3 regions of the Nocardioides sp. CCNWLW216 genome follow, and region 1 is predicted to be linked to each of the others. Evidence: riboswitches for the same ligand, from Rfam matches in the RefSeq annotation. Region 1 holds a riboswitch; each other region holds the start of a gene.
What was found. Region 1 has a riboswitch for cobalamin ahead of V7S47_RS20105 (nitrite reductase). Riboswitches for the same ligand answer to the same signal wherever they lie in the genome.
Positions count from the first base shown of each region.

Region 2: linked by a shared signal. The riboswitch ahead of V7S47_RS04605 (hypothetical protein) and the one ahead of V7S47_RS20105 (nitrite reductase) in region 1 are both predicted to bind cobalamin.
Region 3: linked by a shared signal. The riboswitch ahead of V7S47_RS15855 (ABC transporter substrate-binding protein) and the one ahead of V7S47_RS20105 (nitrite reductase) in region 1 are both predicted to bind cobalamin.

Region 1 is NZ_JBBBBJ010000010.1:77,468-87,181, forward strand. It holds gene V7S47_RS20090 (reverse transcriptase family protein) at 1-1,044, opposite strand, end outside; gene V7S47_RS20095 (precorrin-2 C(20)-methyltransferase) at 1,274-2,776, opposite strand; gene V7S47_RS20100 (precorrin-8X methylmutase) at 2,773-3,429, opposite strand; gene V7S47_RS20105 (nitrite reductase) at 3,426-4,298, opposite strand; cobalamin riboswitch at 4,352-4,558, opposite strand; gene V7S47_RS20110 (S-methyl-5'-thioadenosine phosphorylase) at 4,587-5,402, shown strand; gene V7S47_RS20115 (hypothetical protein) at 5,570-5,704, shown strand; gene V7S47_RS20120 (TMEM165/GDT1 family protein) at 5,972-6,544, shown strand; gene V7S47_RS20125 (alkaline phosphatase family protein) at 6,571-8,604, shown strand; gene V7S47_RS20130 (MBL fold metallo-hydrolase) at 8,601-9,356, shown strand; gene V7S47_RS20135 (VTT domain-containing protein) at 9,346-9,714, shown strand, end outside.
Region 2 is NZ_JBBBBJ010000002.1:39,787-49,500, forward strand. It holds gene V7S47_RS04580 (PQQ-dependent sugar dehydrogenase) at 1-100, shown strand, start outside; gene V7S47_RS04585 (ECF transporter S component) at 87-902, opposite strand; gene V7S47_RS04590 (ABC transporter ATP-binding protein) at 899-2,467, opposite strand; gene V7S47_RS04595 (CbiQ family ECF transporter T component) at 2,464-3,561, opposite strand; gene V7S47_RS04600 (hypothetical protein) at 3,558-4,466, opposite strand; gene V7S47_RS04605 (hypothetical protein) at 4,469-5,965, opposite strand; cobalamin riboswitch at 6,032-6,184, opposite strand; gene gatB (Asp-tRNA(Asn)/Glu-tRNA(Gln) amidotransferase subunit GatB) at 6,247-7,740, opposite strand; gene gatA (Asp-tRNA(Asn)/Glu-tRNA(Gln) amidotransferase subunit GatA) at 7,737-9,260, opposite strand; gene gatC (Asp-tRNA(Asn)/Glu-tRNA(Gln) amidotransferase subunit GatC) at 9,257-9,556, opposite strand; gene wrbA (NAD(P)H:quinone oxidoreductase) at 9,638-9,714, shown strand, end outside.
Region 3 is NZ_JBBBBJ010000006.1:277,347-287,060, reverse strand. It holds gene V7S47_RS15900 (type III polyketide synthase) at 1-244, opposite strand, end outside; gene V7S47_RS15895 (UbiA family prenyltransferase) at 279-1,031, opposite strand; gene idi (isopentenyl-diphosphate Delta-isomerase) at 1,253-1,798, shown strand; gene V7S47_RS15885 (GlsB/YeaQ/YmgE family stress response membrane protein) at 1,875-2,150, opposite strand; gene V7S47_RS15880 (class I SAM-dependent methyltransferase) at 2,307-2,990, opposite strand; gene V7S47_RS15875 (ABC transporter ATP-binding protein) at 2,987-3,784, opposite strand; gene V7S47_RS15870 (ABC transporter substrate-binding protein) at 3,781-4,776, opposite strand; gene V7S47_RS15865 (FecCD family ABC transporter permease) at 4,803-5,879, opposite strand; gene V7S47_RS15860 (HoxN/HupN/NixA family nickel/cobalt transporter) at 6,204-7,028, shown strand; cobalamin riboswitch at 7,059-7,251, shown strand; gene V7S47_RS15855 (ABC transporter substrate-binding protein) at 7,272-8,285, shown strand; gene V7S47_RS15850 (iron chelate uptake ABC transporter family permease subunit) at 8,339-9,313, shown strand; gene V7S47_RS15845 (ABC transporter ATP-binding protein) at 9,310-9,714, shown strand, end outside.

The DNA of each region.
Region 1 (9,714 bases):
GCGGGCGTTGAGCCGGAACCCCTCGTCCCGCACGACCTCCTCGATCGCGTCGAGGAGCCGGGAGGTGCCGGTGCCCCAGCCCGTGGCGCCGGAGAAGGCCAGGTCGTCGGCGTACCGCGTGTAGCGACCGCCCCACGACCGGGCCAGGGCGCTCAGCCGCACGTCCAGCCGGAACGCCGCGAGGTTGGCCACCGCCGGGGAGGTCGGAGCGCCCTGCGGCAGGTGCGGCGCGGCCAGCCGGCGACCCAGCCGCCAGTGGGCGTCCAGCAGCCCGTCGTCGGCGGGCCGCGGGACCGCGCGCCAGACCGAGCGCGGCAGGACAGCGGTGACCAGCCCCGCCAACCGGTGTGCGACCGGCTCGGGGTAGCCCGCCGTACGCCAGATCCCGTAGACCCGGGAGACCGTGACGCTGGCGAAGAACGCCTCCAGGTCGAGCCGGACCACGACCGGTCGGCCGGCGTGCGGAGCGGCGTACGACGCGACCGAGCCGCCGGGCCGGAACCCGCGCGCCGCCTCGTGGGGCGGGACGCGCGAGAGGACCTCGTCGAGGAGCAGCCGCTGGACGGCCTTGAGGCGTGGCTTGGGTGCCTCGAGCACGCGGACCGCGCCGCTCGGTGCGATCCGGTGGTTGACCCGGTAGTGCTGGAGCGGGACGTCCGCGGCGCTGCGGGCCAGGTGCCGTGGATCCGCGAACCAGTCCAGCTCGGTGGCGGTGACCCCCAGGAGATCCGCCAGGTCGCCGAGGTCGTCGAGCACCGGCAGCCGCCAGCGGTTGGCGAGCATCCGCGTGGGGGCCACGGGCTGCGCGACCGGACGCGTGCGGAGCGCCTTCGCCGCCGCGCGGAGCCCGGCGAGGTTGGTGGCGAGCTCCCGCGGGCGGTCGTGGGGCGGACGCGGGTAGAGGTCGAGCGTCTGCTGCACGAGGGGAGCCAGCCAGCGGGGGCGTCGTCCCAGGACTCCCGCGCCGCTCGCGCCGAGCCCGGTCACCGTCCAGTCGCCGGTGAGGAACCCGGCGGCCAGCGCCCGGGCGAGGTCGTCCCTCACCGGGGCGCGGACGCCGGGGCGAGGTGGGGGTGCGGCAGCGCTGCTCGACCTGTCCCGTCGTGCGCGCGAAGACCTGCAGCGGAGCGCAGCGAGTCGCGCGCGGTGCCGTGCCCGAACGTTCCGGTGGTCCCCGGGGTAACCCCGGGGAGGCTGGCCGGTGACGCGCACCGGTCGGCCGTCTCGAGAGAGCGCTGCCGCACGCGGGGCACGATATCCGGCCCGCGCCTCGCTAGTGGACGAACCGCGGGGTCCACACCGCGCCCGAGGCGCTGACCCGGGTCGAGGACGCGCCCACGATCAGCAGGCACTTCATGTCCACGCTGCCGGCGTCCAGCTCGCCGAGGGTGGTCACGGTCAGCGACTCCTCGGCCCGGCCGACGTCGCGGCCGACGATCACGACGGTCCCGGGCGAGCGGTGCTCCAGGAGCAGCTTCTGCATCTCGACGACCTGGTGGGTCCGCGAGCGCGAGGCCGGGTTGTAGACGGCCAGCACCAGGTCGGCCTCGGCGACCGCGCGCAGCCGCCGCTCGACCACCGACCACGGCTTGAGCCGGTCCGACAGCGAGAGGACCGCGAAGTCCGCGCCCACCGGGGCGCCGGCCCGCGCGGCCACCGCCTGCACGGCCGAGACCCCGGGGAGCACCCGCACCGGGACGTCGGCGTACGCCGGGTCCTCCGCGGCCTCGAAGACGGCCGCGGCCATCCCGAAGACCCCGGCGTCGCCGCCCGACACCACGGCCACCCGCTCGCCCGCGCGCGCCAGGTCGAGCGCGTGCCGGGCGCGGTCGACCTCGACGGTGTTGCCCGACGCGTGCCGCTGCAGTCCCGGCCGTTGCGGCACCCGTGCGACATACGGCGCGTAGCCGACCACGTGGTCGACCTCGCCCAGGGCCACCTCGACCTCCGGCGTCAGCCAGGCGTCCGGGCCGGGGCCGAGCCCGACCACGAGCAGTTCCCGGGGTCGGCCCGCCGGCGTGAGCGTGGGGTCGGCGGCGGTCCGGCGGCCGGCCCCGTGCACCGAGTCGCCCGGCACGACCACGAGCGAGAAGTACGGCACCGACGCCGGGTCGACCTCGGCCACGGGCAGCCAGCGCTGCTCGGGCATCGACGCGCGCTCGACGTACAGCGCGCCGTCGAGGCGACCGGCCGCCTCCAGCGCCCGTCGTACGGCGGGGAAGGTGCGGCCGAGCTTCATGATGATCGCGCCGTCGGTGTCGGCGAGGCGCCGGGCCAGCTCGGGCTCGGGCAGGGTGCCGGGCAGCACGGTGAGGACGTCGGTCTGGCGCACCAGCGGGCTGGCCGCGGCGGCGGTGGCGGCGGCGAACGCGGGGACGCCGGGCACGATCTCGGTCTCGAAGCGCTCGGCCAGCCGGTCGTGCATGTACATGAACGAGCCGTAGAACAGCGGGTCGCCCTCGGCGAGCAGGACGACGTCGCGCCCGGCCTCGAGGTGGGCGGCCAGCCGGGCCGCGGACTCCTCGTAGAAGTCGGCCAGCGCGCCGGCGTACCCGCCCGGGTGCTCGGTCGCGCCCGTGGTGACGGGGTAGCGCAGCTCCTCCTCGACCGCGGTGGCCGGGATCAGCGCCGCGGCGGTACGCCGGGCGTTGGACTGCTTGCCGACCCCGGCGTGGTAGGCCACGACGTCGGCGGAGCCGATCAGCCGGGCGGCCTTCAGGGTGATCAGCTCGGGGTCGCCTGGCCCCAGCCCGACGCCGGAGAACCGGCCGGTCATTCCTCCTCCTGGGCCAGCGCGTTGATCGCCGAGGAGGCCATCGCCGAGCCGCCGCGGCGACCCCGGACCGTCACGAACGGGACGTCGATGCCGTGGTCGGCGGCGAAGGTGGACAGCGCCTCCTTGGACTCCGCGGCGCCGATGAACCCGACCGGGCAGCCGATGATCGCGGACGGGCGGGGCGCGCCGTCGACGAGCATCTCGAGCAGGTGGAAGAGCGCGGTCGGGGCGTTGCCGATGGCGACGACCGCGCCGTCGAGGAGCGGCTCCCACAGCGAGACCGCGGCCGCCGTCCGGGTGGTGCCGAAGGAGCGGGCCAGGTCGGGCACCCGCTCGTCGGTGAGGAAGCACCGCACCTCGTTGTCGGCGGGCAGCCGACCGGCGGTGATGCCCATCGCGACCATCCGCGCGTCGCAGAGGATCGGGGCGCCGAGCATCAGCGCGGCCCGGGCCGAGGCGACCAGCCGGTCGTGGACGACCAGGTCGGGCACCAGGTCGACCTGGCCGCTGCCGTGCACCATCCGCACGGCCAGCTTCTCCGCATCGGTCGGCAGCCCGGCGAACGACGCCTCGCGCCGGATCGTCGCGAACGAGTCGACGTAGATCGCGGGCCCGTCGTCGACGTACGGGTAGCGCTTGGTCGGGCGCCTCATCGGGTTTCCTCCGGGTCGGGGACGAGCACGCCGCGCCACGGCGTGACCACCAGCTCGCGCTCGTACGACGCCAGCCGGGTGACCAGGTCGGGGTCGAGGACACCGTCGGGCGCGGCGACGTGGAGCCCGCCGGGCACCGGGCCGTGGGGGAGCGGCCCGCTCGGGGCAGGGGCCTCGCCGCCCAGGGGGAACGGCTCGCTGAGCGGCAGCGCCAGCTCGTCGACGTGCCAGGGCGCGTCCGGCCCGGTGCCGGCGGCGACCAGGAACCGCTGGGCCAGCACGACCAGGAACTGCGCCGCCTTCGTCAGGGGGACGACGTCGCCCCAGCGCCGACTGCCGACCCGCAGCTGGGCCAGCTGGGCGGACAGGGCGACCAGGCCCAGGTCGGCGGTGCGGTCGATCAGGTCGCCGCGGCCGTCGTCGAGCACGAACAGGAAGCGGCCCGGCAGGGCGGCCAGGTCGGGGGCGGCGCGGAGCCGCTCGTCGAGGTCGGTGGCGACCGGCCGGAGGTCCGCCCGTCCGCCGGCCAGGCCGGTCTGCGGGGAGACCATCAGGTTGCGCGCGAGCTCGTGGGTGCGCGACGGGAGCAGGCCGGTGGCCTCGACCGCCTCGACGACCTCGGCGGGCAGCGCGCCGTCCGGCCCGGAGGGCAGTCCGCGCAGCTGGAGGTTGGCCCGGCCGGTCAGGTGCACGTCGCCGTCGCCGTAGCGCCGGGCGACCTCGCCGAGCGCGCTCAGGGACGCGGGGGAGACCCGGCCGCCGACCAGGCGCAGCCGGACCAGCGCGCCGTCCTCGGCCGGCCAGGGGCGCAGCACGCCGGGGCAGCGGTCCCGCCGGGTGCGGAGCGATCCGCCGGACGATCCAGACACATCAGGTCCTTCGAGGTCCGGGCCCGTGCGCGAGACCCGCGTCGACCTCGCGGCGGTCGCCGCAAGGGCCAGCAGGTCTTCGGACTCGGGATCGACCGGTGCGGAGCGCCTTCCCGGACCTCGCGGCCCAGTGACTGGTCCGAGGTCGCCCCCGTCCCGTGCCCCGCCCGTCACCCACACCGCTGCGCGTCAGTCCCGGAGTCGCACCGGGTTCCCTGACCTCACTCACGTGATGGTCGACTGGCGCTCGGAGATTATCGCGCCCCGCTGCTCTGGCACAGTTCGGCCATGAGCTCACCCCGGGCGGAGGTCGCCGTCATCGGCGGCACCGGCTTCTACTCCTTCCTCACCCAGCGCGGCGACGACGCCGAGGAGGTCGTCGTCGAGACGCCGTACGGCGCCCCGTCGGCGCCGGTCTCGCTCGGCACCGTCGCGGGCCGTCGGGTCGCGTTCCTGCCGCGGCACGGGAAGCGCCACAAGCACCCTCCGCACGGGATCAACTACCGGGCGAACCTGTGGGCGCTGCGCTCGCTGGGCGTGGGCCAGGTGCTCGCTCCGTGCGCGGTCGGCGGACTGCGCGCCGAGGTCGCGCCGGGTGACGTGGTCGTCCCCGACCAGCTCGTGGACCGCACCCACCGCCGGATCTCCAGCTACGTCGAGACCGGAGCCGTGCACCTGCCCTTCGCCGACCCGTACTGCCCGCGGATGTCGCTGGCGGTCGCGGACGCGGACCCGGAGGTGAAGGTCGGCGGGACCATGGTCGTGATCGAGGGGCCGCGGTTCTCCACGCGGGCCGAGTCGCGCCACTACGGCGCCCAGGGCTGGACGCTGATCAACATGACCGGCGCCCCCGAGGCGGCGCTCGCCCGGGAGCTGCGGATGTGCTACTCGGCGATCGCGCTGGTCACCGACATGGACGCCGGGGTCGAGTCCGGCTCCGGGGTCGGACAGGAGGAGGTCTTCGCGCTCTTCCGGCAGAACCTGGAGCGGCTGACCGGCCTGCTCACGACCACCATCGGCACCCTGCCCGACCCGGCCGGCTGCACCTGCTCGAGCTGGGCCGACGGCCTGGAGCTGACGTACGAGGTGCCCGGACCCGTCTAGTCCGGTGCGGGTCGAGGCAACGCCACCGGCCCCCCGCGCGTCTGGAGGAGTGGGGGGAATGAAGCGACGGCCGGGTGGGAACCGCCCCGCCGGCCCAGTTCTCGAGCACGGGAGGTCCCCACGTGAGTGCACCGGAGCCGGTTGTCCCGTTGCCGTCCCGACCCCCGATGGCTCGCCTGCGCCTCGTGGAAGGAAGTCCCGAATGCCAGCACACGTGGCGCCTGCGGAGCGTCGACTTCTCGGACGGCGCCGCGGTCCGGGAGTTCGGCTGCGGCTCCTGCGACTCGGTCTGGTTCGACTGATCGTGGGCCGCGACCTCCGCTGACGCGGGTTCGTCGTACCGGCGGGCGTTGCGGTACGGTTTTCAACGAAAGGGAGTAGTCCCCAACAGCTGTGTCGACATACTGCCCCGCTCGCGCGGGACCGGTGCAGCGGGCCAGCTCAGCGATGAGCCGGCGGACGAGACTTTCGACCAGTCGCACCATCTCTGACATCCGTGTCGGGCGTGCCTGGTCGAAGGCACGTCCCCCAGGACATCCCTCCGGCCGGTCAGGCCCGGAGAGGAACCCGTGGAAGCCTTCCTGATCAGCACCGCCGTCATCTTCGTCGCCGAGCTCGGCGACAAGTCCCAGCTGATGGCGATGACCTTCGCCGCGCGCTACAAGGCCCGCGACGTCATCATCGGCATCACCGTCGCCACCGCGATCGTGCACCTGGCCTCGGTCGGCATCGGCTACTGGATCGGTGATGCCTTCGCCGACAGCCAGGACGTCATCAACATCGTCGCGGGCATCGCGTTCCTCGGCTTCGCCGCCTGGACGCTGCGCGGCGACGAGCTCACCGAGGACGAGGCCGAGAAGGCGCGCAAGAGCCAGGGCGCCGCGATCCTCGCCGTCGGCCTCGCCTTCTTCCTCGCCGAGCTCGGTGACAAGACCATGCTCGCCACCATCACCCTGGCCACCCACGAGGGCTGGTTCGGCACCTGGATCGGCAGCACCGTCGGCATGGTGGCCGCGGACGCCCTGGCCATCGTGGTCGGCGCCGTCCTCGGCAAGCGCCTCCCCGAGAAGGCCATCAAGTACGGCGCCGCCGCGGCGTTCGTGGTCTTCGGCGTGCTGCTGATCCTGCAGGGCACGCTCTGACCGCTGAGCGTCCGTAGGCTGCTCCCGTGACCAGGATCGCCCGGCTGCTGCGGCTCGGCCGGCTGCAGCTCGTCTCCTGGCGGCCGTCGTGGTCGTGGGCGGCCGGCGTGCTCCGGTCGTTCGTGACCTCCTTCCTGGCGCTGGCCGCCAGCCTCTGGCTGCTGCCGGGCGAGCAGGTGCAGTCCGGGGCCGAGTCGGTCGCCACCCTGGTGGTCCTGGTCCTGGTGCTCGGCGCGCTGCTCCGGCCGCTCCTGACGCGGCTGACCGTGCTCACGGGCACGGTCGGCCTGCTGCTGGCCGGGGTGCTGGCCCAGTCGATCGTGCTCGGCGCGGCGCTCGCGCTGGTCCCGTCGGTCGAGCCGTTCAGCCTCGGCGAGATCGTGCTCGCCTCCTGGGCCGCGGCGGTGGTCTCCGCGGTCGTGAACTGGCTCTTCGACACCAGCAGCGACGACGCGTTCCTCGGCCAGCTGCTCAACCAGGCCGTACGACGGACGCGGGTCGCCGGCGCCGAGGGGCCGGGCCTGCTGGTCGTCCAGCTCGACGGCGTCAGCCTGCCGGTGCTCCGCCAGGCGGTCACGGCCGGCTCGATGCCGACCGTCTCGCGGTGGATCCGCTCCGGCTCCCACGACCTGCGCGGCTGGCACACCGGGGTGCCGTGCACGACGCCGGCCGGGCAGGCGGTGCTGCTGCACGGCGACGTGACGGCCGTGCCCGGCTTCCGCTGGTTCGACAAGGAGCGCGGCCGGATGCTGGTGATGAGCCGGCCCGCCGACGCGGCCCTGGTCGAGGCCGACCTGAGCGACGGGCGCGGGCTGCTCGCCGACGGCGGCACCAGCGTCTCGAACCTGTTCTCCGGGGACGCGTCCGCGCGGCTGCTCACCCTGAGCGACGGCCGGCTGCCCGGAGCCGACCAGGGCGCGGCGTCGTACGCCATCAACCGCTTCGGGCTGGTGCGGTCGGTGGTGCTGTTCGTCGGCCAGATGGTCACCGAGCTGCACCAGGGCCGGCGCCAGCGGATCCGCGACGTCGTCCCGCGGGTCCGGCGCGGCGGCGCGTTCGTGCTGCTCCGGGGGCTGACGACGGTGGTGCTGCGCGACCTGAACGTGGCGATCGTCGCCGAGCAGCTGACCCGGGGGACGCCGGTGGTGTTCGTGGACTTCGTCGACTACGACGAGGTCGCCCACCACGCCGGACCGACCCGGCCCGAGTCGCTGCGGACCCTGGAGAACCTCGACCGGGTGCTGGCCTTCCTCGACCAGCTGACCCGTGAGGTCGGCCGCCGCTACGAGATCGCGCTGGTCTCCGACCACGGCCAGGCCCAGGGCTCGACGTTCCTGCAGCTCACCGGCCACACCCTCGACGACCTGGTCCAGGACCTGGCCCGCCAGCAGGTGCACGCCGAGGTGCACCCCGACGAGCGGTGGCTGCCGGCCAACCTGCTGCTCGCCGGCGCCCGGGGCAGCAGCCGGACGGTCACCCGGGCCGCCCGCTCGGTGGCCGGCGGCCGGCACCACGCGGCCGAGGGCACCGCGCCCGAGGGACCCGGCCTGCTGGTCGCGGCCTCGGGCAGCCTGGCCCACGTCTACCGCACCGACCTGCCCGGCCGGCTGACCCGCGAGCAGCTCGAGGAGCTGCACCCGGGCCTGGTCCGCGGCCTGGCCGAGCACCCCCACGTCGGGCTGGTGCTGACCCGCCGCGCCGACGGTGCGGTCGTCGCCGACGGCGGCACCGGCTGGCGGGTCCTGGGCTCCGCGGAGGGGGAGGGCGCCGACCCCGTCGCCGGCTACGGCCCGCACGCCGAGGCCGACCTCCTCCAGCTCTCCGAGCGGCAGCACGTCGGCGACCTGGTCCTGCTCGGCGCCTACGACCGCTCGCTCGGCGAGGTCGTCGCCTTCGAGGAGCTCGTCGGCTCCCACGGCGGCCTCGGCGGCTGGCAGACCGAGGCGCTGCTGGTCCACCCGCGGGGCTGCGTGGTGCCGGACGGCCCGCTCGACGGCCGGGCTGTGCACGCCGCCCTCGTCGACCGGCTGACCCGGCTGGGTCTGCGGGCCGAGCCGTGACCCTGGCGATCACCTGGTGGGGCCACGCGTCGGTCACCGTCGAGCTCGAGGGGCTGCGGGTCGCGACCGACCCGCTGCACGTCGACCGGCTCTTCCACCTGCGCCGGCACGGCCCGCCGCCCGCGGCCCCGGCGTACGACGCCGACCTGGTGCTGGTCTCGCACCTCCACCACGACCACCTGCACGTCCCGACCCTGCGGCGGATGCGGCCCGGGGCGACGGTGCTGGTCCCGCGCGGCGGCGAGGGCCTCATCCCCCCGGGGTACGACGTCCGCCCGGTCGCCCCCGGCGAGGAGCTGACGGTCGCGGGCGCGACGGTGCGGGTGCTGCCGGCGACCCACGACGGCCGGCGGCACCCCGGCTCGCGGATCCGGGGTCCGGCGATCGGCTTCCGGGTGGAGCGGTCCGGCGTGTCCTGCTGGTACCCCGGCGACACCGGCCCGCGTGACGACCTCGCCGCGGTCGGTGCCGTCGATCTCGCCCTGGTGCCGGTCGGCGGCTGGGGCCCGACCCTCGGCGACGAGCACCTCGACCCCGAGCAGGCCGCGCTCGCGGTCGCCGCGGTCGGCGCCCGCTGGGCGGTCCCGGTGCACTGGGGCACGTTCTGGCCGGTCGGGCTGGCCCGGCTGGACCGTCGTACGCACCAGCGGCTGTTCGTGACCCCGGGCGAGCGCTTCGCGGCCGCGCTCGAGCAGGATGAGGCCCGCGCCCTCGTCCTGGCGCCGGGGGAGCGGGTGCAGTGTGAGCGGTGACCATTTCGGCCTGGCCACCCTGCTCGTGCTCTTCGGCGTCGTCGCCTTCGGTGCGGTCGTGCCGGTGCTGCCGACCGGCGCCGCGGTCAGCAGCGCGGCCGTCCTGGCCCGCGCCGACCACACCTGGGAGGTCGTGCTCGTCGTGGCGGTCGGGGCCGGGGCGGCGTACTGCGGCGATCTCGTGACGTACGCCGCCCTCCGCAGGGCCGGGGAGCCGCTCGCCCGGCGGGTCGGCTGGCTGGGCGACGACGGTGACGAGCACTCGCGCCCGGCCCGGTTGCGCGAGCGGATCGAGCACGCCGAGATCCGCACCCTGCTGGTCTCGCGGCTGGTGCCGGGAGGTCGGGTGCCCGTGCTG
Region 2 (9,714 bases), on a different contig from region 1:
CACGGCCCCCGACGGGCGGCTGTGGCTGACGACGAGCAACCGGGACGGCCGGATCGACCCGCGCGAGGGCGACGACCGGATCCTGGTCATCCGGCCGTAGTCGGCTCCTCGACACGACCGGTCACCGTCGCCCGCCGGGCCGCCCGGCGCAGGGTCGTCAGCACCGCCGGTCCGAGGACGACCACGGCGACCGCCGTCGTGACCGCCCGCCCGGTGTCGAAGCTGCTGGTCGAGGTCAGCAGCGTGTAGACGAGGAAGGTCTGCAGGTTGTCCAGCAGCGGCGCCCCCGGCACGTAGGCCAGCGAGCCCTCGTGGCCCGGCACCTGCACGCCGAGCAGGAACGGCCAGCCGGAGAGGTTCATCAGCAGGCCGTAGGCGTACGCCGCGACCACGCCGTACGCCGCCAGCATCACGACCTCGGCGCGTCCGGTGACCCGTCGGGGCAGCAGCCCGGCGCCCATGCCGATCCAGGCCGAGCAGATCATCTGGAACGGCAGCCAGGGGCCGACGCCCGCGGTCATCAGGGCCGACGCGAAGAGGGACGTGCAGCCCAGGACGAAGCCGAACCCGGCGCCGAACACCCGGCCGGCCAGGATCAGCAGGAAGAAGACCAGCTCGACGCCCGCCGTACCGGCCGAGATACCGCGCAGCACGGCGTTGATGGCGCTCAGCACGCCGAGGACGGCCAGCACCCGAGGGTCCAGCCCGCCCTCGCTGACCTCGGCGAGCACCACCGCGATCACCACCGGCAGCAGGGCCAGGAACAGGAAGGGCGGATCGACCCGGGTGGTGCCGGCGTCGACCTGCACGAGCAGCGGCCAGCAGAGCATGCCGAGCCCGGCGACCGAGGCGACCAGGAGCACCGCGGCCGAGCGGCGCGAGAGGGCGACGGCGCCGCTCACCGCACGCCGTCCAGGGCGGCGACGACCTCGTCGACCCGCAGCCAGGGCGCGCCCAGCACCTTGGTGACCTGGGGCGCGAAGGCCGGGGACTCGGCGACCACGCGTCGGACCGGACCCGACGAGACGACCTCGCCCTCGGCCAGCACCACCACGTCGTCGGCGGCCTGGGCCACGAACTCGACGTCGTGGGTGGCGACCAGGACGGCGTGCCCGTTCGCGGCGAGGTCGCGCAGGATGGTGGCCAGCACCCGCTTCGCGGCGTAGTCGAGACCCCGGGTGGGCTCGTCGAGCAGCACCACGCGCGGCCGGGCGGCCAGCACCAGGGCGAGTGCGAGCGCGAGCCGCTGGCCCTCCGAGAGGTCGCGCGGGTGCCCGTCGTCGGGGATGCCGGGGACCAGCCGGTCGAGGATCCTGCGGGTGGCCGGGCCGCCCGCGGCGCACTCCTCGGCGACCGTCTCCAGGTAGAGCAGGTCGCCGGCGGTCTGAGGCAGCAGGCCGACCAGCGCGCGGCGGTCGGCCGCCTCCAGCCGGGCCGGGTCCAGCTCGCCGACCTGGACCGTGCCCGCCTGCCGGCGGCCGGTGCCCTGCAGGCTCCACAGCAGGGAGGACTTGCCCGAGCCGTTGCGCCCCATCAGCGCCGTCACCCGGCCCGCGGGGACACGGACGTCGACCTCCCGCAGCGCCACGGTGCGGCCGTGCACGACGGTGACCCCGGTGGCCATCAGGCCGGGTGCCGCGGCCGGCTCGGTCGCCGGCTCGGGGAGAGCCAGGGCCGGCAGCTCTCGAGCCCGCCGGCGCGCGTCGCGCACGCTCAGCGGCAGCGGCGACCAGCCGGCCGCGCGGCCCAGCTCGACGATCGGAGGTACGACGGGGGACGTCGCCAGCAGCTGCGCCGGCTCCCCCACGGCGACCCGTCCGTCACCGGTCAGCAGGCACATCCGGTCGGCGAAGGGGACCACCCGCTCCAGGCGGTGCTCGGCCAGCAGCACCGAGACGCCGAGGTCGTGGACGAGCCGGGTGAGGGTGGCGAGCACCTCCTCGGCCGCGGTGGGGTCGAGCGCCGAGGTGGGCTCGTCGAGCACCAGCAGCCGCGGGTGCATGGTCAGCACCGCCCCGATCGCCACCCGCTGCTGCTGGCCGCCGGAGAGCGTGCGCAGGTCGCGGTCGCGCAGCTCGGCGATCCCGAGCAGGTCGAGGGTCTCCTCCACCCGGCGACGCATCGTCTCGGCGGGCAGGCCGAGCTGCTCCATCCCGTAGGCGAGCTCGTCCTCCACGGTGTCGGTCACGAAGCCGGCGGCCGGGTCCTGGCCGACGTACCCGATCGCGTGGGCGCGCTCGCGTGGCGGCGTACGGACGATGCTGACGCCGTCGAGCAGCACGTCGCCGCCGAGCACCCCACCGGAGAAGCGCGGCACCAGGCCGGTCACCACGCCCAGGAGGGTGGACTTCCCGACACCGGTCGGGCCGGAGACCAGGACCAGCTCGCCCTCGTCGAGGTCGAGGTCGACGCCGTCGAGGATGCGGTGGTCGTCGTAGGCGAAGGTGATGCCGCGCAGCTCGATCACGCCAGCACCACCCGGGGCGGTGGCGCCAGGGCGGCGGCCGCGAGCCCGATCAGGGCGCCGGCCAGGGCGACCGCGCTGACCTGCGGGACGGAGGCCAGTCCCGGGTAGGCCAGCAGCGGCGTCTCGTGGGCGACCCACCAGCCGCTCACCCCGGCGGCCAGTCCGCAGAGCGCGACGCCGGTCTCGGGCCAGCGCCACGGGTCGGGACGGTACGTCGTCCGCTCGGCCCGCCGGCCCGCGCTGCGCAGCCCGGCAGCCGCGAGCACCAGGCCGAGGACGACCATCGGCAGCGCCAGCCAGCGCGGAGCGGTGGCGTCCAGGACGGCGTACGAGCCGACGCACAGCCCGCACAGCCCGAGCAGGAGCAGCGCGCCCGTGGTCCGCCGCTCCCCGCGCGACGCCCCGGAGCTGCGGCCGTAGCCGCGGGCGTCCATCCCGGCGGCCAGCGCCAGCGACCGCTCGAGGGCGTCCTCCAGCACCGGCACGAGGGTACGGCGGAGCCGGCCGACCCGGCGCTCGTCACCGGCCCGCAGCCGCTGGGCGGCCCGGACCCGGCGGACGCTGTCGGCCAGCTGGGGCAGCACCGTGACCGCGACGACCAGGGCGGTGCCGATCTCGTAGAGCGCCGACGGCATCGAGCGCAGCAGCCGCTTCGGGTTGGCCAGCGCGTTGGCGGCGCCGAGGCAGATCACCACCGCGGCCAGCCGCATCCCGTCGTACAGCCCGGCGAGGAGGGCCTCCTGCGTGACGGGGCCGAGCAGGGTGATGCCGAGGACCCAGTCCGGAAGCGGGATCTCTGGCAGATCGAGCAGGACGGTCCCCTCGTAGGACCCCCCGAAGATCAGGCGGAAGACGACCCGGATCACCACGATCGCCAACCCCAGCCAGAGGTAGAGGCGGAACGAGCGGGCCCACGGCTGCTCGGAGCGGCGGGCGGTCACGACCAGGGCTGCGACGCCCACCAGGAGCAGCAGCACGAACGGGTTGGTGGTCGCCGAGGCCGCCGCCGCGAGGCCGATCGCCCACGCCCACCAGGCCAGCGGGTGCAGGTCGCGCGGCAGCCGACCCGCGCGGACGGCGGTGGCCGCGGTCACGGTCCCGACGAGCGAGCGGACCGGCGACGGAGGACGACGGCGCCGGCCGTCCCGCCACCGATCGCGACGAGCAGGATCAGCACCAGCCAGGTCGGGACGCCCTCGTCCTCGGTGGTCTGCTGGGCCGCGGGCGAGAGCACCGGCTCGTCGACGTTGCCGGCACCGGCGGTCGGCGACACCGCTGGGTCGGTGCTCGGTGCCGCGGTCTGCGCGCTCGTGGCGGAGGGGGACGCGGAAGGGGCGGACGGCGTCGCGGACGGGCTGGTGCTCTCGGACGTGGCCGACTCCGTGGGGGCGCCCGACGGGGTGCCGGCGCTCGGGGCGCCCGTGGTGGGCGCGCTCGACGGCTGCCGGGTGGGCGTCGCTGACGGCTTCTTCGTGGGCTTCTTGCTCGGCTTCGCCGACGGCTGCTTGGTCGGCTGGGCGGACGGGGTGGCCTTGGCATGCACCGGCGGTGTGGCTCCCGGCGCCCTCGCCCCGTCGACGTCGTCCCAGGCGAACGCCACGCTGCCCCCCGCCGGGATCCGGAGCGACTTCACGCCCCGGGTGGCGTAGGTCCAGCTGCCGGACGTCCCGTCCGACCACCACAGCGACCAGAAGCGGTCACCGGGCGGCATGCCCTGGCAGGGATCGTCGGCCGGCGCGCCCTTGACCCGGCAGACGGCGCCGGCGAACTCCTGCGTGTAGGTCAGCTCGTAGTCGGCCGCCGGGAACAGGTCCTTGGCCAGGCCGCTGGTCCCGACGCAGGACTGCCCGACCCCGCCTCCGAGGGAGCCGTAGTCGACGACCACGGTCACCCCCGTGCCGGTGGTGCAGGCCGCGGCCTGCGCGGTCGGGGCCGGTACGACGACCGCCGCCGCGGCCACGAGGGCCGCGGCGACGAGTCGCACAAGGTGGTGTCGCACGGTCAGCGGACGACCCGGAAGGCACCCTTGCCGGTGCGGTTGGTGAACTCGCCTCGGACGGTGACCTTGCGCTTGCCGACCTTGCCGGTCGCCTTGACCACGGTGCGGAAGACGCCATTCGCGTTCGCGGTGCCGCGCACGACGCGCTTGCCCGTGACCCGGAGCGTCACCGACTCGCGCGGGGCCAGGCCGGTGACCCGCGCCCGGACCTTCTTGCCCTTCGCGACCCGCTTCGCGACGATCACCCGGAACTTGGTGGCGCCGAGCGCCTTCACCGTGGCCGTCGCCGGGCGGCCGGCGGTGCTGAGCGTGAGGACGTGGTTGCGCGTGCCGGCCGGGATCGCGACGGCCACGGCACCCGGTCCGGAGACCTGCTTGCCGGTGCCGACGCCGGAGACACAGCCGCGCTCGCCGGCGTTCAGGCCGGAGACCTTCAGCGAGATCGTGCGACCCGCCTGGACGTAGTCGGTCGGACCCGAGAGGGCCGGCTTGCTGGTGGGCAGGTAGGCGAGCCCGGCGAGAGCCTGCGCCGTCGCGAAGACGGTCTGCTCACGGTTGTCCTCGGTGACGCCCTCGGGGAAGGTGCTCGACGTCCAGCTCACCGCGCCGGCGGCAGGCGCAGCCGCGCCGCAGGCGGGCAGCGAGACGTACTGGTGGGCGGCGACCCAGGCGGCCGCCTTCGCCGCCGGCGCGTTCGCGCCCGCGAGACCGAGCGACCAGGCGGCCAGGCCGGTGTCGTTGGCGTTGTCCTCGGACTTCAGGCACTCGTAGTTCGGCGGGCCGGCGTACTCGGTGCAGTTCTCGAAGCCGCCGGTGGCCGACTGCTTGCCTCCGAGGAACGCGACCGCCTTGTCGATCGCGGCCTGGGTCGGCGCGTCCTTGACCTCGAGCGACGCCAGGGCCGCCAGCGAGTAGTAGGTGGCGAACTGGTCGCCCTCACCGACACACGGGGTGGAGTAGCCCCAGCCGCCGTCGGCGCACTGCCCGGAGCGGAGGTACTCGGCCGACTTCGCGGCCTCGTCGCTGCCGCCCTCGACCAGCGCGAGGGTCCCGAACCACTGCTGGGCGTACTGACCGCCCAGGGCACCGGTCGTGTCGTCGGTGTTGTCCTCGACCAGGCCCAGCAGGTTGAGGTCCGTGTCGCCGGCCGACGTCGGGTCGCCGACGAGCCCGTAGAACCACGCTGCCTTGGCGATGCTGTTGTTGCCGGTCGCGTAGCTGGCGACCCGAGCGTCGACGCCGGTCTTGACGGCGGCCAGCACCTGCGGGGCAGCGCCCGAGGCCTCCAGGCCGACGCCGAAGTCGAGCGTCTGGCCGAGGCTCGGCAGCGTGCCCGCGGTCGTCTGGGTCGCGAGCCAGGTCGCGGCGGCGGTGGCCGCCGGGGTCGGCGGCGTGGTGGGCGCGGCCAGGGCCGGCGCACCGGAGACGGCGACGACAGCGGCCGACGCCAGGACGGGCGCGGCCACCAGGGCGGCGGCGCGGCGTACGAGGTGGTTCATGGGTTCCTTCCCGCTGCTCAGCGAGAAGGCCGTCGAGGCCGACCCGCTGGTTTCCTCGACAGCGAAGGGTCAGGACGCGTCACGGCAGGTGCTCCGGCTCGCCGCGGAGTACGTCGTACTCCGCGCCACACGGTTGCGGGTCAGCGCCGGGCTCGCACCGGCTTCCCCTGCTGCGGGCGTTGGTGAATGTGTCCCGGCACCATAACCCCGCTCCCGGCGCAGGACGTCATGCGGACCGAGCCCCCGAGGGCTCCCTCCGCATGACGTCCGTCACGCGGGGCTCAGGCCAGCTTCTCCAGGATCAGCTCGCGCACGCGGGCGGCGTCGGCCTGGCCGCGCATCTCCTTCATCACGGCGCCGATGAGGGCGCCAGCGGCCGCGACCTTGCCGTCGCGGATCTTGTCGGCGACGTCGGGGTTGGCGGCGATCGCGGCATCGACCGCGGCACCGAGCGCGCCGTCGTCGGAGACGACCGCGAGCCCGCGGGCCGCGACGATCTCCTCCGGCGTGCCCTCACCGGCCAGCAGGCCGTCGAACACCTGGCGGGCCAGCTTGTCGTTGATCGTGCCGGCGTCGACCAGGGCCTGGACGGCGGCCACCTGGGCCGGGCTCACGCCGAGGTCGACGACGTCGACGCCCGCGTCGTTGGCCCGGCGGGTCAGCTCGGCGATCCACCACTTGCGGGCCGCCTGGGCGGACGCACCGGCGGCGATGGTCTCCTCGATCGGGCCGAGCAGGCCCGAGGCGACCACGTCGCGCATCTCCAGGTCGGTGTAGCCCCACTCGGCCTGCAGCCGGGCCCGGCGCTCGACCGGGTTCTCGGGCAGCGTGCCGCGCAGCTCCTCGACCCACTCCCGACTCGGCGCCACCGGCACCAGGTCGGGCTCCGGGAAGTAGCGGTAGTCGTCGGCGTCGGACTTGGGACGGCCGCTCGTGGTGACGCCGGTGTCCTCGTGCCAGTGCCGGGTCTCCTGGAAGATCGCCTCGCCGCTGTCGAGGATCGCGGCGTGCCGCTGCATCTCGTAGCGGACCGCGCGCTCCACCGAGCGGAAGGAGTTGACGTTCTTGGTCTCGGTGCGGGTGCCGAGCGTGCCGGAGCCCTTCGGGGCGAGCGACAGGTTGACGTCGGCGCGCAGGTTGCCCTGGTCCATCCGGGCCTCGGAGACGCCGAGCGCGACGATCAGGTCACGCAGCTGGCTCACGTAGGCCCGGGCCACCGCCGGCGCCTTGGCCCCGGCGCCGCGGATCGGCTTGGTGACGATCTCGATCAGGGGGATGCCGGCGCGGTTGTAGTCGACCAGCGAGTAGTCGGCGCCGTGGATGCGCCCGGTGGCGCCCCCGACGTGCAGCGACTTGCCGGTGTCCTCCTCCATGTGGGCGCGCTCGATCTCGACGCGGAAGGTCTCCCCGTCCACGTCGACGTCCATCCAGCCCTCGAAGCAGATCGGCTCGTCGTACTGGGAGGTCTGGAAGTTCTTCGGCATGTCCGGGTAGAAGTAGTTCTTCCGTGCGAACCGGCACCACTCCGCGATCTCGCAGTTGAGCGCCAGCCCGATCCGGATCGCCGACTCGACGGCCTTGCCGTTGACGACCGGCATCGCGCCGGGCAGGCCCAGGCAGGTCGGGCAGACCTGGGTGTTCGGCTCGCCGCCGAAGACCGCCGGGCAGCCGCAGAACATCTTGGTCGCGGTGTTCAGCTCGACGTGGACCTCGAGCCCGAGGGCCGGGTCGTACGACGCGAGCACGTCGTCGAAGGCGACGAGGGTGTCACTCATGCCGAATCTCCGTCCAGGGAAGGTGCCTTGTCCAGCAGCGGGGCGCCCCACTGCGCCTCGAGGGCGGCCTCGAGCGCCGCGCCGACGCGGTAGAGGCGGTCGTCGGCGAGCGCGGGGGCCAGGATCTGGAAGCCGGCCGGCAGGCCGTCCTCGTCGGCGAGCCCGCTGGGCAGCGAGATGCCGGGAACGCCCGCGAGGTTGGCGGGGATGGTCGCGAGGTCGTTGAGGTACATCGCGATCGGGTCGTCCAGCTTCTCCCCCAGCTCGAACGCCGTGGTCGGCGCGGTGGGCGAGACCAGCACGTCGACCTGCTCGAAGGCGGCCTCGAAGTCGCGCGTGATGAGCGTGCGCACCTTCTGGGCCGTGCCGTAGTAGGCGTCGTAGTAGCCGCTCGACAGGGCGTAGGTGCCCAGGATGATCCGGCGCTTCACCTCGTCGCCGAAGCCGGCGTCGCGCGAGGCCCGCATGACGTCCTCGGCGCTCGGGTTGTCGATGCCCTCGGGCAGCACCCGCAGGCCGTAGCGCATGGCGTCGAACTTGGCGAGGTTGGAGGACGCCTCGCACGGCATGATCAGGTAGTACGTCGCCAGCGCGTGCACGAAGTTCGGGCAGGACACCTCGACGACCTCGGCGCCGGCCTTGACCAGCAGGTCGACCGACTCCTGGAAGCGGGCCAGCACGCCCGCCTGGTAGCCGTCGCCGGACAGCTCGGTGATCACGCCGACCTTCAGGCCGCTCAGGTCGCCAGCCGCACCCTCGCGGGCGGCCGCGACCAGGTCGGGCAGCGGCTGGTCGATGCTGGTGGAGTCGAGCGGGTCGTGGCCGCCGATCAGCTCGTGCAGCAGCGCGGCGTCGAGGACCGTGCGGGTCACCGGGCCCACCTGGTCGAGGCTGTTGGCCATCGCGACCAGGCCGTAGCGCGAGACCCCGCCGTACGTCGGCTTCACGCCGACCGTGCCGGTCACCGCGCCGGGCTGGCGGATGGAGCCACCGGTGTCGGTGCCGAGGGCCAGCGGCGCCTCGAAGGCGGCGACCGCGGCCGCCGAGCCGCCGCCCGAGCCGCCGGGGATCCGGGTCAGGTCCCAGGGGTTGTGCGTCGGCCCGTACGCCGAGTGCTCCGTCGAGGAGCCCATCGCGAACTCGTCCATGTTGGTCTTGCCGAGGATCGGCAGGCCGGCCGCCTTCAGCTTCGCGACCACCGTGGCGTCGTACGGCGGGACCCAGCCCTCGAGGATCTTCGACCCGCAGGTCGTGGGCAGCCCGTCGGTGGCCAGGACGTCCTTGACCGCGATCGGCACGCCGTCGAGCGCGTGCAGCGGCTCGCCGGCCGCGCGTCGGGCGTCGGAGGCCGCGGCCTGCTCGAGCGCGCCCGCGGCGTCGACGTGGAGGAAGGCGTGCACGGCGCCCTCGACCGCGGCGATGCGGTCGAGCGCGGCCTGGGTCAGCGCCACCGAGGTGGTCTCGCCCGCGGCCAGCGCGTCGGCGGCCTGGGCGGCGGTCAGGCGGGTCAGGTCGCTCACTGCTCGTCCCCCAGGATCCGCGGGACGGCGAAGCGCTGCTGCTCCGAGGCCGGGGCCCCGGAGAGCGCCTGCTCCGGCGTGAGCGAGGGCCGGACGACGTCCTCTCGGAAGACGTTCGTCAGCGGCACGGGGTGGGACGTCGGGGGCACGTCGTCGCCGGCGACGCCGCTGATCGAGGCGACCGACTCCAGGATCACCGACAGCTGCGGGGCCAGGTGGTCGAGCTCGGCGTCGTCCAGGTCGATCCGGGCGAGCGTCGCCAGGTGCGCGACCTCGTCTCTGGTGATCTCAGGCATGGACTCCATCCTAGGAGAGGGAGTCGTTTGTCCCGTCGGCGGTCGGTTACCGGTCTGGTTGAAGGCTCAACCGACCTGCGGATGGAGATCCACCTGATGCCCACCAAGATCGCGATCGTCTACTACTCCTCGTACGGCACGACCCACGCCATGGCGCA
Region 3 (9,714 bases), on a different contig from region 1:
GGGCGCCGAGCTCGACACCGGCGGAGATGAAGGCGTCGTTCGCCGCCCCGAAGTCCGGCAGCGCGCCGTACTGCTCCAGGGGGAGCGCGGTGTGCCGGGTGTCGACGCCGGCATGCGCGTGGAAGCGCTCCACGACGGCGCGGCTCACCTGGCCGCGCAGCATCGTGTCGACGAAGGACGCGGTGATCTCGGACTGGGAGTACCGGTGCTCGGGCAGGGTGCCGCGGACGCTCAGGATGCGCATGGTCGGCTCTTCTCGGTGAGGGGTCGGGGGGAGGTCATGCGCCGCTCGAGACGAGCAGGACGACGTCGAGCAGGGCCACGGCCATGGCCGCGCGGAACGGCCAGCGGCCGGAGCCGCGGAGGGCGACGAGGCTCAGCAGGGCGACGGCGACGAGCACGGCGAACGCCCAGGCGGGCGGGTCGCCGGGACCGAGCGCGGCCAGGACGGACGCGGCGGCGAGGAGCACGGCCGCGGCGACCCGAGCCCGGGCCGCCCCGAGCCGGTGAGGCAGCCCGCGGACGCCGGTCCGCTCGTCGTCGGCGAGGTCGGGAAGGGCGTTGACCAGGTGGGCACCGACGCCCAGGGCCGCCCCGGCGGCGACGGCCCACCACGCGGGCCACCGGGTCGCGGGCTCCGCGGCCGTCGCGACGGCGGGCAGCAGGCCGAAGGCGCCGGCGTACGGGAGCCAGGACCAGGGACCGGTCTTCAGCCGGAGGTTGTAGGCGTGCGCAAGCACGAGGCAGGTGAGGTGCGCCAGGGCGGCCCGCCAGCCGAGGGCGAGGGAGAGGACGAGGCAGGCGACGGCGGCGATCCCGGTCGTCACGGCCACCAGCCGCGCCGGGACGAGTCCCTGAGCGATCGGCTTGTCGGGGCGTCCGGTGGCGCGATCTCGGGCGACGTCGACGAGGTCGTTGCCCCAGCCGACGGTCAGCTGCCCGGTCGCGACCGCCGTGCCGACCAGGGCGACCGTGCCGCTCGGCTGGTCGGCGGCCACCGCGAGGAGGGTCGCCACGAGCGAGACGGCCACGGCCGGACCCGGGTGGGATGAGTGCACGAGCCCCAGCACCCGTTCGCGTGGAGCGGGCGGACGTGACGCCACGGCTGACGTCCGGCCGTTCCCACCCGTCATCGTCCGGCCCCCGTGTCCCTCGGGCGACCGGTGCCCGTCGGGTCCGGCGTCCACACGGTCGGGGGACGGGTGCGTGCGGGCAGCGCCCCGGGGTTACCCGAGGGGAACGGGTGAGGGAGATGCAGATGACCGCGGTGACCGAGGACCTGGTGGTCCTCCTGGACGACGACGGCGCTCCCGTCGGGACGCACGCACGGGCCGACGTGCACGGGACGAGCACGCCGTTGCACCTGGCGTTCTCGTGCCACCTCTTCGACCGGGACGGGCGGTTGCTGATGACCCGCCGCGCGCTGGCGAAGCGCACCTGGCCCGGGGTGTGGACCAACTCCTTCTGCGGGCATCCCCGGCCCGGCGAGGACCCGGTCGACGCCGTGCACCGGTACGCCGCGCACGAGCTCGGCGTCGCGGTCGTCGACGTGCGTCCGGCCCTGCCGGACTTCCGCTACCGGGCCGTGGACGCCGGGGGCGTCGTCGAGAACGAGGTCTGCCCGGTCTTCTTCGCGACGACCGACCAGGATCCGGCGCCCCGCCCCGACGAGGTCGCGGAGCACGTGTGGGCCGATCCGGCCGACGTCGCGCTCGTCGTACGACGGGCGCCGTGGACCCTCAGCCCCTGGTTCGTGGAGCAGGTCGAGCAGCTGGGCGCCGGCTCGCCGTACGCCTGAGAGGGTCCTGGACGCGCGCGAACCGCGACCCCGGTGGGGATCGCGGCTCGCGGGGCTCATCACGAGGTCACACGGGTCAGTGGTGGGCGGCCACGCGGCGACGGCCGGTCACGCTGGAGGCGATCACGACCAGGACCGCGGCAATGGCGATCGAGACGATCCACCGGGTCCAGTCGATGCCGTTGGACCCGTCGCCTCCGAAGGCGCGGTAGACGCCGAGGCCGATGAGGACTCCGCCGATCCCGCAGACGAGGGTGAGCCAGAGCGGGATGTTGTCCTTGTCGCCCGGGGCGACGAGCTTGCCGAGCAGGCCGATGATGAGGCCCGCCACGAGGATGCCGACGATTTCCATGTGCAGTTTTCTCCTTGCTTCGGAGGCGCGGTGGCGCCCACACCTCCGTTACCCGCTCGTCTGCCCCCACCCCGCTCACCCCGAGGGGTGCTGGTGGTGCCGCAGCCGGAGACCTCCCTCACACGGCGGCGTCCGGACGTCGTGTGAGGGGCCGGCTCAGGGGCGACGTCCCGTGACGAGGTACTGCAGCTGGACGTCGTGCCCGGGCGCGACGCCGTGGGAGCGGTCCAGCTCGAGGACCGACTCGAGCGGCTCGACCCGGACGTCGACCAGGCCGCCGCGGCGCAGGACGTCCGCGGTCTCGTCGATGGAGCGGGCGTCGGCGAGGGGGAGGGCGGCGGCGGGGCGCTCGCCGTACAGACTCCCGAGACCGTCGGCGAACCAGGTGCTGTCGGCCATCGCGACCACGCCGCCGGGACGGAGCAGCCGGACCCAGCTCCGGACCGCCGCCTCGGGGTCGCGGAGCGTCCACATGACGTAGCGGCCGGTGACGGCGTCGAACGAGCCGGCCGGGAAGTCGGGGGCGACGGCGTCGGCGACCACGAACCGCGGCGCCGTACGGCGGGTCGCCGCACGCTCCCGGGCCCGCTCGAGCATGCCGTCGGACAGGTCGGAGCCGGTGACCCGGTGGCCGAGGTCGGCGAGCAGGAACGCGACGTGGCCGCTGCCGGTGCCGACGTCCAGGACGTCGGCGGGTGCCTCGGGCAGCGCGGCGGCCCAGATCGCGCTCCAGACCTCGGCGTCGAGGTCGCGGCGCTCGGGGCGCTGCTGGTAGTCGTCGTACGACGGGGCGCGCTCGGTCCAGTAGTCGTTGATGGTGGCCTGCAGCGGATCGGTCATGACGCGACCTCCTGGTCGTGGGTGTCGGGGAACGGGTGGAAGTGCAGGTGCAGCTCGCCGCCGTGCTCGACCCGCTGGACGCCGATGCCGTAGACCGGCTCCAGCAGCTCGGGGGCGAGGACCTGGTCGGTGGGGCCGGCGGCGACGATCCCGCCGTCGCCGAGCAGGACCAGGTCGTCGCAGTAGCGCGAGGCGAGGTTGAGGTCGTGGAGCACGACCACCGAGCTGGTGCCGAGCTCGTGCACGAGCCGGGTGAGCAGGCCCAGGACCTCGTGCTGGTAGCGGATGTCGAGGTGGTTGGTCGGCTCGTCGAGCAGCAGGTGGCTGGCCTGCTGGGTCAGGGCCCGGGCGATCAGGACCCGCTGCCGCTCGCCGCCGGAGAGGCCGGCGAACGCGCGGGTGGCCAGGTGGGTGGCCCCGACGCGGCGCAGGGCGTCGGCGGCGATCGCGTGGTCGTCCTCGCCGGTGCGCTGGAACGTGGACAGGTGCGGGGTGCGCCCGAGCAGGACCATCTCGGCGACGGTCAGCGTCGACTCGCCGCCGCTCTCCTGTACCACGACCGCCAGCCGCTGGGCGGCCTCGCGCGGGCGGATCGTGGTGAGCGGGCTGCCGTCGACCTCGACGGCGCCGGTGGGGGTGCTCAGCGCGCCGTAGAGCAGCCGGAGCAGGGTCGTCTTGCCGCTGCCGTTGGGACCGATCAGGCCGAGCAGTCGGCCCGGGGCGGTGGCCAGCGAGACCGCGTCGAGGACCCGCTGGTCGCCGTACGACCAGGAGACGCCGTGGGCCTCGATCACGAGCCGTCGCCGAAGCGCTCGACGATCCGCTCCAGACCCTCGACCGACAGCGGGCTGGGCGGCTCGGTGAAGTTGAACAGCTGCGGCATCAGGTCACCGTTGCGGACGGCGGTAAGCTCGTCGGCGCTCGGCAGGTCGGTGAGGGCGGCCGCGACCGCGTCGGGGTCGCCGTCGCTGTGCAGCAGCACCAGGACGTCGGGGTCCCGCCCGAGGAGCTCCTCCAGGGTGACCTCGAAGACCCGCTCGTCGACGTCGGCGAAGACGTTCTCCAGCCCGGCGGCCGCCAGCTGCGGGTCGGCCATCGACCGGTTGCCGTAGGCGTAGGTCACGCCCCCGCCGACGGTCGGGTAGAGGACGGCGGCGGTGCGCCCGGAGGGCTCGCCGACCTGCGCCTCGACCTGCGCCAGCCGCTCCTCCAGAGCGGTCACCGCGGTCTCGGCCTGCTCCTCGCGGCCGAAGACCCGGCCGTAGGTGCGCAGCTGCTCGGAGACGTCGTCGTACGTCGGTCGCTCGCTGCCGACGGAGTCGCACAGGGCGGGCTCCTCCAGCAGCGGGATGTCGACCGCGGTCAGGGTGTCGCGGGCCAGGTTGTCGACCTGGCCGAGGACCAGGTCGGGCTCCTCGGCGATCACGACCTCCTTCGAGATCTGCAGGTGGCCGCTGCTGTCGAGCTCGTCGGTCAGCAGCGGGATCTCGTCGAGCTCGGCGAGCGTCTCGTCGTCGTAGTACTCGGCCGGGTACTGCCCGGCCCGGGCCGTGACCCGGTCCATGACGCCGAGGTCGTGGAGGTAGGGCACGGCGGCGCTCTTGAGCATCACGACCCGCTCGGGCGCGCGGTCGAAGGTCACGTCGGCGCCGCAGTTCTCGACGGTCACGGGGTAGGACCCGCTGCTGGTCGACGTGGGCTCGTTCTCCTCGGCGTCCGCCCCGCAGCCGACGAGGGCGGCCACGAGGCTCAGGCCGAGGGCGATCGGGGCGAGGGGGCGGGGCATGGCGGGCTCCTGGGTCAGCGGGTGGGTCAGGCGGTCGTGGCGTGGAGACGGCGGATCAGGACGAGCAGGAACGGGGCGCCCAGCAGGGAGGTGATGATCCCGATCGGGATCTCCTGGGGCTGCAGCAGGACGCGGGCGACGACGTCGGCCCAGACGAGCAGGACGGCGCCCATGAGGGCGGCCACGGGGACGGCGCGGACGTGGGTCGAGCCGACGGCCCGGCGGGCCAGGTGGGGCACGACGAGGCCGACGAAGCCGATGCTCCCGGAGGCGGAGACGACGACGCCGATGCACAGGGCGACCACGACCAGCAGCAGCATCCGGAACACCTCGGGCGAGACGCCGAGGGTGTGCGCGGTCTCGTCGCCGATGGCCAACGCGTCGAGACGGCGGCCCCACGCGGTCAGCAGCGCCACGGTGCCGAGGACGACGACGGCGACCACGGCCAGGGGGGTGTTCCACTGGGCGAGCCCGAGCGAGCCGAGGAGCCAGAACATCACCGAGCGGGCGCCCTCGGCGGAGCCGGAGGCGAAGATCAGGAAGCTGGTGGCGGCGTACAGCGCATAGCCGACCGCGACCCCGGCCAGCAGCAGCCGGACCGAGGTGACCCGACCGGCGCTCCGGGCGACGAGGAACACCAGCACCGAGGCCGCGAGCGCGCCGAGGAAGGCGCTGACCTGGAGGGCGTGCTCGCCCAGCCCGGCACCGACCCCGAACAGGATCGCCGCCGCTGCCCCGCTGGAGGCGCCCGAGTTCACGCCGAGCAGGTAGGGGTCGGCGAGCAGGTTGCGAACCATCGCCTGCAGGGCCACCCCGCAGACCGCGAGGCCGGCGCCGACGAGGCACCCGAGCAGCACGCGGGGGAGCCGGACCTGCCAGACGATCGCGTCGGCCGGCCCGCTCCAGGTGCGCTCGCCCGGCCAGCCGAGCAGGTGGTGGCCGATGATCGCGGCCACCTCGCCCGGCGGGACGGTGAACGCTCCCACGCCGACGGCGACCACGACGGTGCCGAGGAGCGCGGCGACCAGCCCCGCGAGCCACCCCGTCGTACGACGCCGACGGCCGGCGAGGCCGAGCGGGTCGGCCGTCAGCACCTGGGTCACGGGTCTCCTCTGCCGCCTCTGCTGCGTTGTTGCGAACGATGTGCAGCAAGCAACCTAGTCACCCGGTATCAACCCCGGGACGCGGGGGTCGGTCCTTCACTCGCCGGTCCCTCGGCGTTCACCTGCGCGGTCGGTCCGGGTCGCCGGTCGGCGTCAGGCTCCGGTCGCCACCGGCCACCGGCCTTCGCGCTACCGAGAGGAATCCCGCGTGCACCTCGTGCTGCGCCGCGCCGCGCCCGGCGTCCCGACGGTCTCGGCGCACGCCTCCGGTGTCTCCCGCGACGGGACGACCACCGCGACCCCGGCCGGTACGACGGCCGCGGCATGAGCATCCTGGTCACGGCGGCGGCGCCGTACCTGCTCGACCTGGAGGCGCCGGGCGAGCGTCTGGTGGAGCTGGTGTCGTCGCCGGGATTCGTGCCGGCGGCGATCGCCGTCGCGTTCCTCGCCGGGGCCGCCCACGCCGTCGCCCCTGGTCACGGCAAGACACTGGCCGCCGCGTTCCTGATCGGGGGCGACGGACGCGTGCGCGACGCCGCCTGGCTCGGGGTCAGCGTGGCGGCCATGCACACGATGTCCGTGCTCGTGGTCGCCACCGCCTGGACCTTCTTCTCGCTCTCCGACCTGGTCGACCTGGAGGGCCTGACCACCGGCCTGCAGTTGGTCGCCGGCCTCGCGGCCCTGGTGCTCGGCCTGTGGCTGGTCCGGCGGCACGTGCGGGCCTGGCGAGCCGGCCACGAACCGGGACATGGCCACGGTCATGGGCACGGTCATGGCCACGGCCACGGCCACGGCCACGGCCACGGGCACTCGGTCGCGGTGTCCCGCCCGAGCCTGGTCCTGCTGGGCATGTCGGGCGGTCTGACCCCGTCGCCGGCAGCGTTCCTCGTGCTCGTCACCGGGTTCTTCACGGGCCGGTCGGGGTTCGCGCTGCTGCTGGTGCTGTGCTTCGGGCTCGGCCTGTCCAGCGTGCTGTTCGTGGTCGGCCTGCTCGCGCTGGGCGGGCGCAACGTCGTCGTCCGGGCCGCCGAGTCGCGGACCGCGCTCCGGCTCGCCACCCGGGTGGCGCCGCTGCTGGGCGCCACGGGCATCACCCTGATCGGCGGCACCATCGCGACGACCGCCGTGGTGCACCTCGCCACGCTCTGACCCGATCGGGTCGGGGGCGAGGGACCTGCGCTAGGTTTCTCGCGCCGTGGTGCACGGGAAGCCGGTCTGATGCCGGCGCGGCCCTCGCCACTGTAGCCGTCGAGCAGGACGGTCCTCGCGGCCCATCTCCGGATGGGTCGGACCACTGGGTGCGAGCCCGGGAAGGTCGACCGCCCTGTGCTGAAGCGGAAGCCAGGAGACCGGCCACGGCATGTCATGTTCCACGAGGGTTTGGAGAACATCATGCGCAGTCGACCCCTGCCGTCAGTCCTGTCCACCACCGTCCGGGCCGCCGTCCCGGTCGCCGCCCTGGCGCTCGTCCTGGCCGGCTGCGCCGGCGAGCCGGAGCCGGCGAGCGCCGACGCGGCGCCCGAGGCCGGCTTCCCGGTCGACGTGACCGCCTGCGGGCACATCAGCACCGTCGAGGCGGCGCCCGAGCGGGCCGTCACGCTCAACCAGGGCGCCACCGAGGTGATGCTGGCCCTGGGGCTCGCCGACCGGATGGCCGGTACGGCGTACCTCGACGACCCGGAGCCGGCCGCGGCCTGGGCCGAGGAGTACGCCTCGGTGCCGGTGATCGCGAAGGAGTACCCGACCCGCGAGGAGCTCCTCGCCACCCGTCCTGACTTCGTCTACGCGTCGTACACGAGCGCCTTCGACCCGGAGGTCGCCGGGCCGCAGGGCGACCTGGAGGCCGACGGCGTGGCGTCGTACCTCTCGCCGTTCGGCTGCGCCGACCAGGCCGACATCCCCGCGACGACCTTCGAGGCGGTCTGGGACGAGATCGACGCGGTCGCCACCGCGTTCGGCGTGGCCGACCGCGGCGCCGACATCCGGGCCGAGCAGAAGCGGACCCTGGCCGAGCTGGGCGACGAGGGAGCGGGCGCGGGCCTGGACGTGCTCTGGTACGACTCCGGCGACAAGACGCCGCTCGTGGGCGCGGGCTCCAGCGGCCCGCAGCTGGTGCTGGACGCCGTCGGCGCGACCAACCTCTACGCCGACGTCGAGGACGGCTGGGCCGACGGCAGCTGGGAGGAGGTCGTCGCGGCCGACCCGGACGCGATCGTGCTCGCGGACGCCTCGTGGTCGACGGCCGCCGAGAAGCGCGCGTACCTCGAGAAGGACCCGGTGCTCTCCCAGCTGACCGCCGTCCGCGAGGGCCGGTTCGCGACGGTGCCCTACTCGATGGGGACGCCCGGTGTGCGCCTCATCGACGGCGCCAGCACGCTGGCCGAGCAGCTCTCCGCGCTCCCGTGACCCTGCGGACCGGGCTCGCCCCGGTCCTCGCGGTCGCCGTGCTGCTGGTCACCATGGCCGTCGCGCTCGGCACCGGCGCCGTCGCGGTGCCGGTGCCGGACGTGCTCGACGTGGTGCTGCGACGCGTCGGCCTGGGGGACCGCGGGGTGAGCCTGCTCGACGACCAGATCGTCTGGCAGCTCCGGATGCCGCGGGTGCTGGGGATGGCGGCCGTGGGAGCGGTGCTGGGCTGCTGCGGCGCGGTGCTGCAGTCGCTGACCCGCAACGACCTGGCCGACCCCTACCTGCTGGGGCTCTCCGGCGGCGCGGCCGTCGGTGCGGTGACGGTGATCGTGCTGGGGGTGTCGGTCGCCGGGTTCGCGGGCCCCGCGGCGGTGACGCTCGCCGGCTTCGCCGGGGCGCTGGCCGCGCTGGGGCTGGTGCTGCTGCTCGCGGTCGGCCGGTCGGGCTCGCTCGCGCCCACTCGGACCGTGCTCGCGGGGGTGGCGGTCGGGCAGGCGTGCTCGGCGTACACCTCCTTGATCGTGATCGGCTCCGGCGACCACGACGCGGCCCGTCGGGTGCTGACCTGGACGCTCGGCTCGGGCGCCGGCTTCCGCTGGGGTACGGCGCTGCTGGTCGTCGGTGTCGCGGTCGTCGCGACGCTCGGCTTCTCCGCCTGCGCCGACCACCTCGACGCGTTCGCCTTCGGGGAGTCCTCGGCCCGCTCGCTGGGCATCGAGGTGACCCGCCTGCGCTGGGTCCTGCTCGGCGGTACGGCGCTCGCCACCGCGGCCGCCGTCGCGTTCGCCGGCACGATCGGCTTCGTCGGGTTGGTGGTGCCGCACCTGGTACGCGCCTTCACCGGGCCGCGGCACCGGCTGCTGCTGCCGATGTCGGCGCTGGTCGGCGCGACCCTGTTGGTCTGGGCGGACACGCTGGCCCGCTCGGTCGTCGACGGCCAGGAGATCCCGGTCGGGGTCGTGACCGCGGCGGTCGGCGTCCCGTTCTTCGCCCTGCTGCTGCGCCGGTCGGGGAGGTCGGCATGACGGCGCCGTCGATCGTGGTGGACGGGGTCGCTGTCACGCTGGGCGGCGCGACCGTCCTCGACGCGGTCTCGCTGACCTGTCGACCGGGTCGGGTGACGGGCCTGCTCGGCCCCAACGGCTCGGGCAAGACCACGCTGCTGCACACCGTCGCGGGCCTGCGCCGACCCGCGACGGGACGGGTGCTGCTCGACGACCAGGACGTGCACGTGCTGCGCGCCCGTGAGCGGGCCCGCCTGCTCGCGCTGGTCGAGCAGGACGCGTCCACCTCGCTCGACCTGCGGGTGCGCCAGGTCGTCGACCTGGGCCGGATCGCCCACCGGGTGCGGTTCGGGCCCCCGCAGTCCGACCCCGGCGGCATCGACGCGGTGGAGCGGGCCCTGGCCACCGCGCGCGTCGACCAC